2 regions of the Cellvibrio sp. ATLC23 genome follow, and region 1 is predicted to be linked to the other one. Evidence: riboswitches for the same ligand, from Rfam matches in the RefSeq annotation. Region 1 holds a riboswitch; the other holds the start of a gene.

Region 1 (7,536 bases):
CCCGATTTTGCGCACTTCGTCTTTAAATAATTCGCGCAGTGGCTCAACCAGTTTGAAGGCCATATCCTCGGGCAAACCGCCCACATTGTGGTGCGATTTAATTACGTGTGCCTTACCGGTTTTAGCGGCGGCAGATTCGATAACATCAGGGTAAATCGTACCTTGTGCCAGCCATTTCACATCTTTTAGTTTGGTGGCTTCTGCATCAAACACATCGATAAAGGTGCCGCCGATAATTTTGCGTTTTTTCTCTGGATCGTTTTCGCCTTTCAATTTATTTAAAAATTGATCTTGCGCATCGGCGCGGATAACCGTTACACCCATGTTTTTGGCGAACATATCCATCACTTGGTCGCCTTCATTTTTGCGCAGCAAACCATTGTCTACAAATACACAGGTGAGCTGTGAACCGATGGCTTTGTGCAGCAACGCGGCAACGACTGATGAATCCACGCCACCAGAAAGACCGAGCAATACTTTGTCGCCACCAACTTGTTCGCGCACTTTGTTAATTGCATCTTCAACAATATTCGCCGGAGTCCACAGTGGCTCACAGGCACACAATTGCAAAACAAAATGTTCAAAAATGCGTTGACCTTGTAAGGTGTGAGTCACTTCAGGGTGGAACTGTACGCCGTAGAATTTTTTCGCTTCGTTGTACATACCGGCAATCGGGCAGGATGGTGTCGATGCAAGCACTTCAAAACCGGCGGGCATTTTAGTCACTTTGTCGCCGTGACTCATCCACACATCCAGCAATGCATTACCATCATGATCCACATGATCTTTAATATCTTTAAAGATCGCACTGTCACCCAGAACCTTCACTTGTGCGTAACCAAATTCACGCACATTAGAGCCTTCAACTGCGCCGCCCATTTGCTCGGCCATGGTTTGCATGCCGTAGCAAATGCCAAACACCGGAACACCCAAAGTAAACACAACTTCTGGTGCGCGCGGAGAGTTCAGTTCATGCACAGACTCAGGGCCGCCGGCGAGAATAATGCCCTTTGGATTGTATGCGCGAATTTCCTCCTCGCCCATATCCCAAGCACGAATTTCAGAAAAAACACCAATCTCACGCACGCGGCGCGCAATCAATTGGGTGTACTGTGAACCAAAATCGAGAATAAGGATTCGCTGTGCGTGAATATCGTGAGACATGCTGGTTCCTGCTCAAATAAAAAATAGAGTGATAAATAAAAACGAAAAATGAATTCTGCTTAAATGAAAAACTCGGGTATTACCCGAGTTTTTTTAACGCGCCCAAGCACAAAAATTAACGGCCGCCACCGACAGGGTAATTAGGAGCTTCTTTAGTAATCTGCACATCGTGCACATGACTTTCCCCCATACCGGCGGACGTTACGCGTACAAATTCAGGCTTGGTGCGCATGGCTTCCAAATCTGAGCAGCCGGTGTAGCCCATGGCTGAACGCACACCGCCCATCATTTGGTGAACTATGGCGGTTAATGAACCTTTGTAAGGTACGCGGCCTTCAATACCTTCCGGTACCAATTTTTCTGCGCCTTGGCTTGCATCCTGGAAGTAGCGGTCGCTAGAACCTGAAGTTTGCGCCATGGCTCCCAGCGAACCCATGCCGCGATAGGCTTTATAAGTACGGCCTTGATACAACTCTACTTCGCCCGGCGCTTCTTCAGTACCAGCAAACATGGACCCCATCATCACCGCGTGTGCACCGGCAACGATTGCTTTGGCGATGTCACCAGAGTAGCGAATACCTCCGTCGGCAATTGCGGGTACACCAGTACCTTTTAATGCTGCAACCACGTTGGCGATGGCAGAAATTTGCGGAACACCAACACCGCTGACGATACGAGTAGTACAGATTGAACCTGGGCCGATCCCCACTTTTACCGCATCTGCACCGGCTTCCACCAGTGCGAGCGCTGCGGCACCGGTCGCGATATTGCCGCCAATCACTTGCACATCAGGGTATTTGGTTTTGATCGCACGGACACGATCCAATACATTTTTGGAGTGGCCGTGGGCAGTATCCACCACCAGTACATCTACGCCAGCTTCAACCAAGGCATCTACACGAGCATCGGTATCACGGCTGGTGCCAACACTCGCACCTACACGCAAACGACCTTCAGGGTCTTTGGACGCGCTGGGGTATTTTTCAGCTTTATTGATGTCCTTTACGGTAATCAACCCGCGCAATTCAAATGCATCGTTAACTACCAACACTTTTTCGATACGGTGCTTATGCAGCAGGTTGCGTACTTCTTCGGCAGACACACCTTCTTTAACGGTAACCAATTGCTCTTTTGGCGTCATGATGCTGGAAACGCTGGCATCAAGATTGGTTTCAAAACGCACATCGCGGCCTGTCACAATACCAACCAAATCGCCTTTGCTCAGCACTGGCACACCAGAGATATTGTTTTTGCGGGTCAACGCGATCAGGTCGCGAATAGTCGCGCTGGCATCGATAGTGATTGGGTCTTTTACTACACCGGCTTCGAACTTCTTAACCGCGCGCACTTCAGCCGCTTGCTGCTCAATGGTCATGCTTTTGTGGATGATGCCTATACCGCCTTCCTGTGCGATTGCAATCGCAAGGCGCGATTCGGTCACTGTATCCATCGCCGCTGAGATAAGTGGAATATTCAATTGAATTTTGCGCGTCAACTGGGTTTTCAGAGACACGTCTTTGGGGGTCACATCGGAATAACCGGGCACCAGCAAAACATCGTCAAACGTGAGGGCTTCTTCAGCAATCCGCAACATACCAACCAACCTCAAAGCAGGGGAAAAATAAACGCGAAATTATAGCGACTTGGAGGCCTCTGGTAAACCAAAAACCACAACATCTAGTGTTTAAGGGCAAAGCTGAGGCTAGCCCCTCGCGCCATCATCCCCTAGAATGCGGCCATGACTACCGATCTGTTTAGCAAAACCCCCGAGCGCGAGATATTCAGTGTCAGCCAGCTTAACCGCTCGGCGCGACAGCTATTGGAAACCCATTTGCCCCTATTGTGGGTAGAGGGCGAGCTTTCCAACGTCTCCATTCCCTCCTCCGGCCACTGGTACTTCACCCTTAAAGATGACCAGGCCCAAGTGCGCTGCTGCATGTTCCGCAACCGCAATATGCTGGTGCGTTTCAAACCCCAGCAGGGGCAACATGTGCTCTTGCGCGCGCGCGTCAGCCTGTATGAGGGACGTGGCGACTACCAAATTATCGCCGAACACATGGAGGAAGCCGGTAGCGGCGCCCTGCAGCGCGCGTTTGATGAACTCAAACATAAGCTATCGCAAGAGGGATTATTTAACGAAGCGCACAAAAAAGCCCTGCCCAATTTACCCAAACATATAGGTGTTATCACCTCGCCAACCGGTGCCGCAATTCACGATGTATTGAGCGTACTGGAGCGCCGCTTCCCTGGAATTCCCGTCACGGTCATCCCCGTTGCGGTACAAGGTAAAGAATCTGCCCCACAAATTGTGAAGGCAATTGAGCTCGCCAATCGCGCCGGTTTGTTTGATGTACTACTGCTCACCCGTGGTGGTGGCTCGATGGAAGACCTTTGGTCATTCAACGAAGAAATAGTCGCCCGTGCGATTTTTAACAGCGAGCTGCCGATTGTTAGCGCCGTTGGCCATGAAGTAGATTTCACCATCGCCGATTTTGTCGCCGATCTGCGTGCACCAACACCTTCAGCCGCCGCTGAGCTGCTAGTACCCGATGGCGATGACTGGCTGGATAAATTTATCGGTTTTGAAGTATTGCTTGAAGAGGCCATGTTGCGCCGGCTGCAGCAATGGCAGCGGCACTTACACAATTTGCGTCAGCGCTTGCGGCACCCCCGTGAGCGATTGGAACAGCAGTCGCAGCGGTTGGATAATCTTGAGCTGCGCTTGAAAAATCACATCAAACAGCTGCTGAGTGATTATAAAAATCGCATTCGGCAACTAGAGATTCGCCAGCAGGCGCACCATCCACAAGTGCGCTTGCACCAACTGCAAGAGCGCATTGCAGCGCAACATCAACGCTTGCAAACCGCGCAATATCGTTTGCTTGAGCGCAAGCAAAAAAGCGTGGGCGAGGCGGTGCGCATGTTAAATACACTCAACCCACTCAGTACACTTGAGCGCGGTTATGGCTTGATTACCGATGCGCAAACCCACAAAGTCATCACCAACAGCAATCAGGTAATGCCGGGGACCACTGTCAATGCCCGTGTCGCGCAGGGGGAATTTGTGTGTCGGGTAGAGTCCATTAGCAAATAAACAGCGTATCTACTCATTTAAAAATCTGAGATAGATTGCGAAGTAAATTCATGGCCAGTATATTGGCCACTTTCTTGTCGGAGCGCCTTGGTAGACATTGTCTACACGAAGGCTGAGATGGGTTCGGCCCAATCCGTAGAACCTGAACAGGCTAATACCTGCGGAGGGAACAAGGTACTTATAGCTGCGGCTATTCCCTGCCCTCCGCCTCAAAATTCCGAGGCAATGTGACTAACCAACATCCCCAAACAGTTGCTATCGCCGGTGCCGGTTTGCTCGGGCGTTTGCTCGCCTGGCAACTGCAAAAAGCTGGCATTCAAGTCACGCTATTTGACGCGGGCAGTTTTACACCCGATACACCGCAAAGTAACCGCGCCGCCGCGTTCACTGCAGCGGGAATGGTTGCCCCCCTGAGCGAAGCAGTAGTGTCAGATGCGGATGTTTACCGCATGGGCATTTACGCTCTGCAGCAATGGCCCGCATGGTTGGTACAATTACCGGCAACCGACACACCGCTGTTTTTTAATAACGGCAGCCTTGTTGTTGCACACCAGCAGGACACTAGCGAGCTGGATCAATTTGCGCGGGAATTAGGTTTTGTGTTGCCTGGTTGTACTGGCTACCAACAGCTGAATCAGCAGGAAATTCACCAACTCGAACCCGATTTGCACAGCCATTTCCACCGCGGACTTTTTCTGGCCGACGAAGGCCATGTTAACAACCGCGAATTTTTACGCTTGCTGGGCGATGAAATTATCGCCGTAGGGATTAATGTCCGCGCCCACACACCGGCTGATGTGTTTCCCGGAAAAATCCTAACCGACAGCGGCGCAGAACATTTTGATTTGGTAATTGATTGTCGCGGCTTGGGCGCAAAGAAACAGCTACGCAATTTGCGCGGTGTGCGCGGTGAAACCCTGCATGTAGAAACCAAAGAAATTCAATTGCAACGCCCGGTGCGTTTGATGCACCCGCGCTACCAGTTGTATGTGGTACCTAAACCCAATCACCGTTTTATTATCGGCGCAACGCAAATTGAAAGTGAAGATCGCTCGCCGGTGACGATTCAATCCAGTTTGGAATTAAGCAGTGCGCTCTACACACTATCGCCCGCATTCGCGGAAGCGCGCATTATTGAAATGGATACCAACTTGCGCCCCGCGTTTATGGATAACTTACCCAAAGTGGCGGTGCAAGATGGCTTGATCACCGCCAACGGATTATTCCGCCACGGCTATTTACTCGCACCCGCTGTAGTTGAAAATGTGTTGGCACATATTCTCAACAAACCGGAACCGATTTTTTCTGCCCAGTTAAACTCGCACTAGAAAATACCAAACTATGACAATTGAACTGAGTGTAAACAACGAAAAAAAAACACTGGCTGCCAATACGCTGCTCAGCGATGCATTACAACAATGGGACTATGGCGACAGTAAAATCGCTGTGGCGATCAACGGCGAATTTGTACCCCGCTCAACCTATACCGAGCGCGCATTATGCAACGGCGATCAAATCGATATAGTCAAACCGGTGGGTGGAGGTTGATATGAGTTATCACAAACCAGAAAAAGATTTCACACTCTACGGCGAAACATTTTCCAGCCGTTTTTTATTGGGCACCGCACTCTACGCATCGCCACAATTAATGCGCGACTCCATCATTCAATCGCGCTGCGAAATCGTCACCCTCGGCCTGCGCCGCCAGAACCCGGCCAATCGCGATGGCGATGCCATTTGGCAATACATTCAAGAGAGCGGTTGCCGTTTGCTACCCAATACCGCCGGTTGTAAATCAGTAAAAGAAGCGGTGACACTCGCGGAAATGTCGCGCGAAATTTTCAACACTGATTGGATAAAGCTGGAAGTTGTCGGTGACGATTACAACCTGCAACCCGATCCGTTTGGTTTAGTAGAAGCATCCGAAATCTTGATCAAAAAAGGTTTTAAGGTATTACCTTACTGCACCGATGATTTAATCCTGTGCAAGCGTTTGCTCGATGTCGGCTGTGAAGTATTAATGCCTTGGGGCGCCCCCATCGGTACCGGCCAGGGCTTATTAAATCGCTACAGCTTACGCACCCTGCGCGAACGCATTAAAGATGTACCCATGATTATCGATGCAGGCTTGGGCGCACCATCACAAGCAACCGAGGCGATGGAAATGGGGTTCGATGGGATTTTATTAAACACCGCCGTGGCCAAAGCGCACAACCCACCGATGATGGCGGAAGCCTTTGGCGATGCAATTGATGCAGGAAGAAAAGCCTATAAAGCAGGATTAATGCAAAAACGCCAAACCGCCAGCCCGAGCACACCCACTATCGGCCAGCCGTTTTGGCATCAACAATAAAAAATAGATGCGCGGATTTACCGAATAAAGCCGCTAATTTCCCCAAGCCCGTCTTTTAAACGGCGGGCAATTTTGGGGTCTTTACTTTCACCGGACATCACATACATTTGCATCATTCGGCTCAGGCGCTGTAAATGAAACGCCATCTCCTGTTGCATTAGCGATGCATCAGCCACTACTTGGCTAATGCTGTGCGCCTCTTCGCTCGCCATAGATTCAAGCGACTCACGCAAATCTTCTTTAAATAACAAACTGCCTTTAAAAGTGGTGGCGATATGCAGCACAACGTTTTGCAACGCGTGCAATTTTCTATCGCCATGGGTGTAACCCACTGAAGTTAAACAATCGCGCAAGTGCATAAACCAATTTTGCAAATGCAGATTTTGTTGCAGCATTCGCTCGGCAAATTCGGGCACACCACTGCCACTTACCACATTTGGCAGGGGCAACTCGCTGCGCAAAATCATCGCCGCAACAATTTCACAACTGCGATACAAATATGCGGCGCGGTTCATTTCCAACACCGGAATCACCTCGCGCCAGCGGCGCCCCTGCGCTTTAAAGCGATTGAAATAAATACCCACCATCGCATCGGCAACGGCGAGCACCTGCCCCAATAGAGAAAGTTCACTTTCAACTTTTGCAAAAGGATAGCCAGTGCCGTCACAGCGCTCATGATGCTCCGCTACAGCGGTAATAGTTGCGGGTGACAACTCAGGAACCATCATTAATATTTTGTTAGAAATATCCACATGGCTTTGCACATGAGCCCATTCATCTGCACTCAGCTCATCGGTTTTGTTAAGAATGTGTGGATCAATATGCAACATACCCACATCGTGAACCAGTGCCGCCCAAAACACATCACTCGCATCCTGTACCGGTAAGCGCATTTCTTGCGCGATATACAGCGACCACAAACTCA
Region 2 (7,536 bases), on a different contig from region 1:
AGGCACCTTAAACTGGCTTGCGCCTTACTCGCTCAAGCGCCAACTAAAACACATATAGAAAGGATGGTTTTTAATCAAAACAAAAGTGGGTATCCAAGCTGTGCCCATGCTCAAGGCATTGCGTTAACCACTCACCAAGGAAACGATTGAGTTGATATTTCTCATCGCTTTGGTACATAGACTGATTAGGATACTCATAACGCGGACGCAACCGTCTATGCCCCTCCCAGGCTAACACTTCTGCCAATTTTGCATCGTGATACATGCGCAGGGTGAGTTTTGGCATTTTTAACCAATTAGAACTGAGTTCCATTATTGTACGGCTTAACACCAATGTGGTGGTGTAAGGCGAGCGCTCGGTAATGCACAGCGAATGTAGCCACTGCTGCGCACCGCGAGTCACCATAAAGCGAAACTCATTTTGCAGTTTGTCGCTTGGGTTCTGTTGATGGCTGGCCAGTAATTTGATGAGACGGGCGTAATTGGTTTCGCACTCAGCCATCTGCTGGGGCAAATCTACCTTATAACGCTCTTTATAAGTTACATAGGCAGGCTGGGCATTGACGGCACGCAATGTGAACATAGAGGCCTTTAAAAAAATTGCCAAACAAAGGCAGCCAAAAGATAAAAAAATGAACCGGCGATTCATTAATCAATTAAATCGCCCGTTGTTAGAAGTGTTAGTCAGACTCGATACTAAGTCAATGGCTGTAAAAAATTATTCCTCAGCAACTAACTGTGCGCGCAAACGCTTGCGGTTCATTTGCAGCCACTGCAAACAGATGAGCGCCGCTGCGTTATTAAAAGCGCCGTTTAATAACTCAGCAAACACCTCATCAGCAGCCAAAATATGGAAGCGAATATCTTCCCCCTCTTCCGGCAAACCGTAAATACCGCCAGCTTGACTTAAATCGCATAAGCCGCAAAATAAATGCAACTTTTCATCGCAACCACCAGGGCTAGACAAATAGTTGCAAATATATTCCATTGCGTAAGGTACTATGTTTGCCTCTTCGATCAGCTCGCGTCGTGCAACCTCTTCGGGCGACTCACCTTCTTCCAACATGCCTGCAACAACTTCGTAACACCAAGGCCCATTGGGCTCGTCGAGTGCACCCACACGAAACTGTTCCACCATACCGATCAAATCATGTTTTGGATCATAAAGCACAACCGCAACTGCTTCACCGCGCACAAAAAGTTCGCGACCAATTTCCTTGCCCCAACCACCTTCAAATAATTTATGGCGAAGAAATATTTTTTCTACGCGGAAGAAACGTTTGTACATTTCTTCACGGCGAATAATTTCAACATCCGTGCGACTGAACTCCGGTTTTTTGATCATAAGCCTATTCTTGTTGATTTTTTAAATTTCCCTATCCCGCATTCCAAGAAAGGGGATAGGAGGAATTCAACACTTTAGAGAAGATTTAAACTTTGTGGTACAACTCAGAACCTTTTTCCAAAAACTCCTTCGATTTTTGTTTCATTTCTGCTTCAACATCGATCATGCGAATCACTTGATCATCGCCAATGGCGGAAATATCGGTGCCGTTTTTTGCCGCGTAATCGCGCACTTCCTGGGTGATTTTCATCGAGCAAAATTTCGGTCCACACATGGAACAGAAATGCGCTACTTTTGCCGAATCTTTCGGCAAGGTTTCATCGTGATAGGAGCGAGCAGTATCCGGGTCAAGCCCAAGATTAAATTGATCTTCCCAACGGAATTCAAAACGCGCTTTAGAAAGTGCATTGTCGCGCAACTGGGCGCCCGGATGGCCTTTCGCCAAATCGGCCGCGTGCGCCGCAATTTTGTAGGTGATGATGCCTTCTTTTACATCGTCTTTGTTTGGCAGCCCCAAATGCTCTTTGGGTGTTACATAACACAACATGGCGCAGCCGAACCAACCAATCATGGCCGCACCAATACCGGAAGTAATGTGATCGTAACCCGGTGCGATATCGGTAGTTAATGGACCAAGTGTGTAGAAAGGTGCTTCGTCACACACTTCCAATTGCTTTTCCATATTTTCTTTGATCATGTGCATAGGTACATGGCCTGGGCCTTCGATCATGCATTGCACATCGTGTTTCCATGCAATCTTGGTCAGTTCACCGAGGGTTTCCAATTCGCCAAATTGTGCTTCGTCGTTGGCGTCTGCAATCGAGCCGGGGCGCAAACCATCACCCAATGAAAAACTTACATCGTAAGCTTTCATGATTTGGCAAATTTCTTCGAAGTGTGTGTAGAGAAAATTTTCCTGGTGATGTGCCAGACACCACTTGGCCATGATCGAACCACCGCGCGATACGATACCAGTCACACGTTTGGCGGTGAGTGGAACATAACGCAGTAATACACCGGCGTGGATGGTGAAATAATCTACGCCCTGCTCTGCTTGTTCGATCAAGGTATCGCGGAAAATTTCCCAGGTGAGGTTTTCCGCAACGCCGTCGACTTTTTCCAGTGCTTGATAAATAGGTACAGTACCAATCGGCACATGAGAGTTGCGAATAATCCACTCGCGGGTTTCATGAATGTTTTTGCCGGTAGACAAATCCATCACCGTATCTGCACCCCAGCGTGCGCCCCAAGTGAGTTTTTCAACCTCTTCTTCGATCGATGAGCCCAGCGCCGAGTTGCCGATATTGCCGTTAATTTTCACCAGAAAATTACGGCCAATAATCATCGGCTCCACTTCGGGGTGATTGATATTCAGCGGAATAATGGCGCGGCCACGGGCCACTTCATCGCGCACAAATTCGGGGGTAATTTCGGCGGGAATACTCGCACCAAAACTCTCGCCTTTGTGTTGTTGGTCGGCAATGCCCAGCTCGCGCGCTTGCGCTAGAGCCATGTTTTCACGAATCGCAATGTATTCCATTTCGGGCGTGATAATGCCTTGCTTTGCATAGTGCATTTGCGACACATTTCTGCCCGCTTTTGCACGGCGCGCTTTGCGGGTCAGGTTAAAACGCAAATGTTCTAACTTAGGATCATTCAAGCGCTCGGTGGTAAACACTGAATCGCTATCTTCGATCACTTCGGTGTCGTTGCGCTCTTCAATCCACGCGGTGCGCAGCGCTTTTAATCCAGTGCGCAAATCAATTTTTACATTCGGGTCAGTGTAGGGGCCTGAAGTATCGTACACCCGTACCGGTGGATTTTTTTCGCCACCAAAATCAGTCGGCGTATCCGCCAGAATAATTTCACGCATCGGCACCTGAATATCCGGGCGCGAGCCCTGCACATAAATTTTGCGCGAGCCGGTGAAGGGTTGGATTGATGCCTTATCGACTTCGGCAGTTTGACTGAGAATTTTTTCGACGCTGGTATTCATAATAATGACCTGTGTTAATCAAGCGCTTAATAGAACGAGTAGAAGTGATGGACCGGACCTGAGCCCTGCCCTATGTGTAATGTTTCGGAGCGAAGCAGTGCATTGTGCAAATAGTCTTTTGCCTGTTTGACTGAGTCGCTGAGCGACAATTGTTTCGCCAAACCAGCCGCAATGGCCGAGGCCAACGTACAGCCCGTGCCATGGGTGTTATTCGTCTGCAAACGCGGGGCAGAAAAAGCCTCAACGCCCGCTGCCGTAATTAATAAATCGGTAGCTTGATCGCCATGGGTGTGGCCACCCTTCATCAACACCGCACGTGCGCCCAAGGCGATAATCTGTTCACCTTGCACTCGCATTTGTTCAAGATTCTGCGCAACGCCGGTATTTAACAAAACAGCCGCTTCATGCAAATTGGGAGTAATCACGGTCGCCAGAGGCATGAGTTTTTCGATCAGGGTTTGCACCGCATCTGGCGCTAATAATCTATCGCCACTGGTAGCGACCATCACCGGGTCAAGCACCAGCGGGATGTGCGCATAAGCGGTCAAAGATTCAGCTACTGCCGCGATAATATCGGCGGTTGCCAGCATGCCGGTTTTGATCGCGCCAGCCTGAATATCGCTCAACACTGACTGAATTTGCTGCTGCACAAATGCGGGGGGGATGGGCAATACTCCCTGTACGCCCAGGGTATTTTGGGCGGTGAGCGAAGCAATCGCACTGCAGCCATACACACCCAGCGCGGAAAAGGTTTTGAGATCCGCTTGAATACCTGCGCCACCGCCACTGTCGCTACCGGCAATGGTCAGTGCTATGGGAGTGTGTAGGAGTGAATTCATTAGGCTTCCGCAATTCATTAGCGAGTTAGTAATGACGCGGAAAAGAGAGAAAAAACCAAGGCATGAGGCATGCAAAAACTGGAGACTCTCGTTCCCTACGCCGGTACTAACCGGATCAGGTCGGCGGGTATATCTCAGCCTTATTGCTGCGTACCGCTAGCAAAAAGCACCCCGACAAGAAAACCGGCAGTCTATTGGAGTTAGCAAGGAGAGTAAAGGCAGAGGCATTGCTTGCTGCGCCCGGTGGTGAGTTAAACACTGGATAGCAGCGAGCAATACCCATGCTGGGAGGTTATTTTTGTTGCGATTTCAACAGACCCAACTTACCCGCCAGCAACGCGGTAGTAGGTGCTTGAATCAGAATAGTGCCCAGAATAAAAATAAACGTGATCGCCCCTACCACATCGATACCGGGCACTTTCATGCCCGCCAGAATACCGACCAAGGCCGCTGGAATCACACCGGTTTCCCGCGTCCAACTCATAAAGACCAATTCCTTCCAGGTCCATTTGGCGCGGCGGTCGGGACCGGCGCAGACAAATACAGTCAGTGGCCGCGCGATGAAAATAAAGATAAACAGCAGAATCAAACCAACACCTAAATATTCCTTGAGCAGATGGAAATCTACCTGTGAGCCCAGCAGGATAAAAATAAACATCCGCATTAACAGCGCCGTATTGCCCACATAATCCTCTAGATATTCATGCTCATGGTGATCCAGCGGCAAATTAAATGTCTCCTTATTGCCAATCATCACGCCACAGGTAAATACCGCCATAAAACCGGAGGCATGAATGGCATCGGCCAAGAGGAATACAGTAATCACCGCAAGGATAATAACGAACGGTGTTACTTCGCGAAAAATACCGAAGCTGTTATGCGCCATCAAAAAAGCAGCGCTATAGCCAACAATTGCGCCCAACAATAGCCCCATACCAGCTTCATAGGCCAGCTCGCCCAGCGAGTGAGTCAAGCTGAAACCTTCGCCGGTACCCATCACATAGGCCACTACCGCAAAGGTTGCGATTGCTCCCATGGCATCGTTGAGCGCAGATTCACTCATCACCGTTTGTGATACACGGTCTTTAATTGGTACCTGCTTGAAAATAGGCACCAGAGTGGCCGGGTCGGTTGATGCGGTCAATGCACCTAGCACCAAGGCAACACCGACAGGAATACCCAGCCAAATACCGGCGTAAGTAATGATCGCACCGGTAATTAACACACCGAGCGTGGCAATCACCAGCAAGGTAATCCAGATTTGTTTTAACACCGCAAACCGCAGGGTTGCACCACCTTCAAACAGCAAGTAACAAGCACCGATGGTAAGAATCATTTGATTCATGGTTGAGTCGGCCGGCACATGCAATAAACCGCCAACCGTAGGGCCAAGGCCTATGCCTATCAGTAGAAACAATACTATATCCGGCACTTTGATTTTTTTGGCGATCACCCCGCCCAACAAACCGGTGAAAATAATAATCCCGACATACATAAGATCGAGCTTGGCAATATCTAAAGGCGACATGACGACTCCGCAATAAAAGGTAAAAACCATAAAGCTGAAGATGCGCGCATGCTGACAGTAAACCGCCAAAGCCTTTATAAATTGTGTGTAAATTCCAAACACCAGAAACACAAAAGCCGGGAAGAGTCCCGGCTTGTGAATACGCACTTAATAATGCTTAGTGAGGAAACACTACATTAGCCAGTGTTAACGCCACAACATAACCACAGGTATAGGCAATTAGCACCAACGGCGTGTAGCGCAAAAAGGCACCAAAGGTCAGCCCTTTTACTTTACTCATCGCGATAATCCCGGAGGCCGAACCAATCGCTAACAATGATCCACCGACCCCTACACCGTAAGTCAGCGCCAACCACTCGGACGTTGGCAAGATCGGCTCTGATTTTAAAAGTGCCGCAGTTAACGGCACGTTATCGATCAACGCCGAGAACAGTCCCATTAAGTAGTTAGCGTATTGCGGGGCAATTTGCGCATAGAAGTTGGTAAGCAGGTCCAGCGTACCAATTTCTTTTAACATGCCAACCAACAACAAAATACCGAGGAAGAACAACAAGGTTTCGTATTCGATCTGGCGCACATATTCCAGAATACGTATTTCATCCTGATCCATATCCATAAAGTGGCCGATAAAAAACATCACCGACAAACCAACCAGAAAGGTCAGTACCGGAGGAACATGGAAGAAGAAATTGAATAACATGGTGCACAAGATCGTACTGAAGAAAGTACCTACTATCGCCCAATCCATACCGGTAAAGGTACGCGGATCTTTTTCCGTGGTGACTTGACCAGACACACCGGGAAACATCAAGGCAGCCAATACCATCACCCCAGCAATTGCCGGCACCCACAGCAACAGCAATTGCGGCATGGTCACATGACCCGAGAGGAAAATCATCAGCGTGGTTACATCACCTGTAATCAAGGCTACACCACCCGAGTTCACCGCAAACACCACCAATACGGCCAATTTGATACGGGTTTTCTGGTCGACTTCAAAAGCATGCACCAATCCCAGGGTTACCAATGTCGCTGTAACGTTGTCACAAATCATTGATAGCATCATGGCAAACAGCGCTACCAGAATCATTAAACTACGGGTACTCATCCGAGCGGGGCAAAGACGCTGCACCACCGATTGCACTATCCCCTTAGCGTTGAGATAAGCCACAAAGGTCATAGTCGCCATCAAGAACAGCCAGAGGGTGGCGATTTCCAATAGATTGTGATTGAGCTTTTCCAGCATGATTTCTTGCTGCTCACTACCACCGGAAAACATAAATAACACTAGCCATGACAAGCTGCCAAAAAACAGCGTGGTTTTGGCTTTATTGATATGAATTACCTCCTCGAAGACCACCCCAAGCAGTGCAAGCACTGCAAATATGATCAGAACAACTTCCAATGACATAGGCATATAAGACCTTTATATATAGATTGAAGAAATCGTGTGGGAGACAACTGACTGGACACATCTGAATGGCAGCGCGACCGGCGTGCCGATGTGGCAGAGGGCAAATGAGTAAACTCAAATTCGCCGATGCTCAAATTGGGCGCGCATGATAAAAGTTGCACTGCAATGAAGCAATCAAACACTGCCAGAAAAGACGAGAAAACCAACAACTTGTATCCATCCGCCCAGATAAGATCAAAACTAACGCAATAACCGCTCCATAAATGTAAATTGACCAAAAGCAAAAGCCGCTACACTCACTGACAATTTTCTGCACAATGAATCTGTATGCTGCACTCCTGCGTCTAATGGTTTGCATTAACAGGGTATTTCACCGCGAATGCAGGAATTATTCGGGAGTATAGAAAGGTAAAT

What was found. A riboswitch is a leader RNA that binds a small molecule or an ion and turns the genes downstream of it on or off. The one in region 1 is predicted to bind thiamine pyrophosphate.
Region 2: linked by a shared signal. The riboswitch ahead of thiD (bifunctional hydroxymethylpyrimidine kinase/phosphomethylpyrimidine kinase) and the one ahead of AC2CG4_RS07975 (FAD-dependent oxidoreductase) in region 1 are both predicted to bind thiamine pyrophosphate.

The regions. Positions count from the first base shown of each region.
Region 1 covers NZ_JBXUOS010000004.1:45,969-53,504, reverse strand. Annotated here, with positions in the region: gene guaA (glutamine-hydrolyzing GMP synthase) at 1-1,164, opposite strand, end outside; gene guaB (IMP dehydrogenase) at 1,280-2,758, opposite strand; gene xseA (exodeoxyribonuclease VII large subunit) at 2,903-4,258, shown strand; TPP riboswitch at 4,327-4,444, shown strand; gene AC2CG4_RS07975 (FAD-dependent oxidoreductase) at 4,486-5,586, shown strand; gene thiS (sulfur carrier protein ThiS) at 5,600-5,806, shown strand; gene AC2CG4_RS07965 (thiazole synthase) at 5,808-6,611, shown strand; gene AC2CG4_RS07960 (HD-GYP domain-containing protein) at 6,629-7,536, opposite strand, start outside.
Region 2 covers NZ_JBXUOS010000001.1:5,601-13,136, reverse strand. Annotated here, with positions in the region: gene AC2CG4_RS00050 (DUF1249 domain-containing protein) at 71-583, opposite strand; gene AC2CG4_RS00045 (NUDIX domain-containing protein) at 719-1,345, opposite strand; gene thiC (phosphomethylpyrimidine synthase ThiC) at 1,431-3,341, opposite strand; gene thiD (bifunctional hydroxymethylpyrimidine kinase/phosphomethylpyrimidine kinase) at 3,368-4,180, opposite strand; TPP riboswitch at 4,256-4,364, opposite strand; gene AC2CG4_RS00030 (cation:proton antiporter) at 4,473-5,708, opposite strand; gene nhaD (sodium:proton antiporter NhaD) at 5,866-7,119, opposite strand.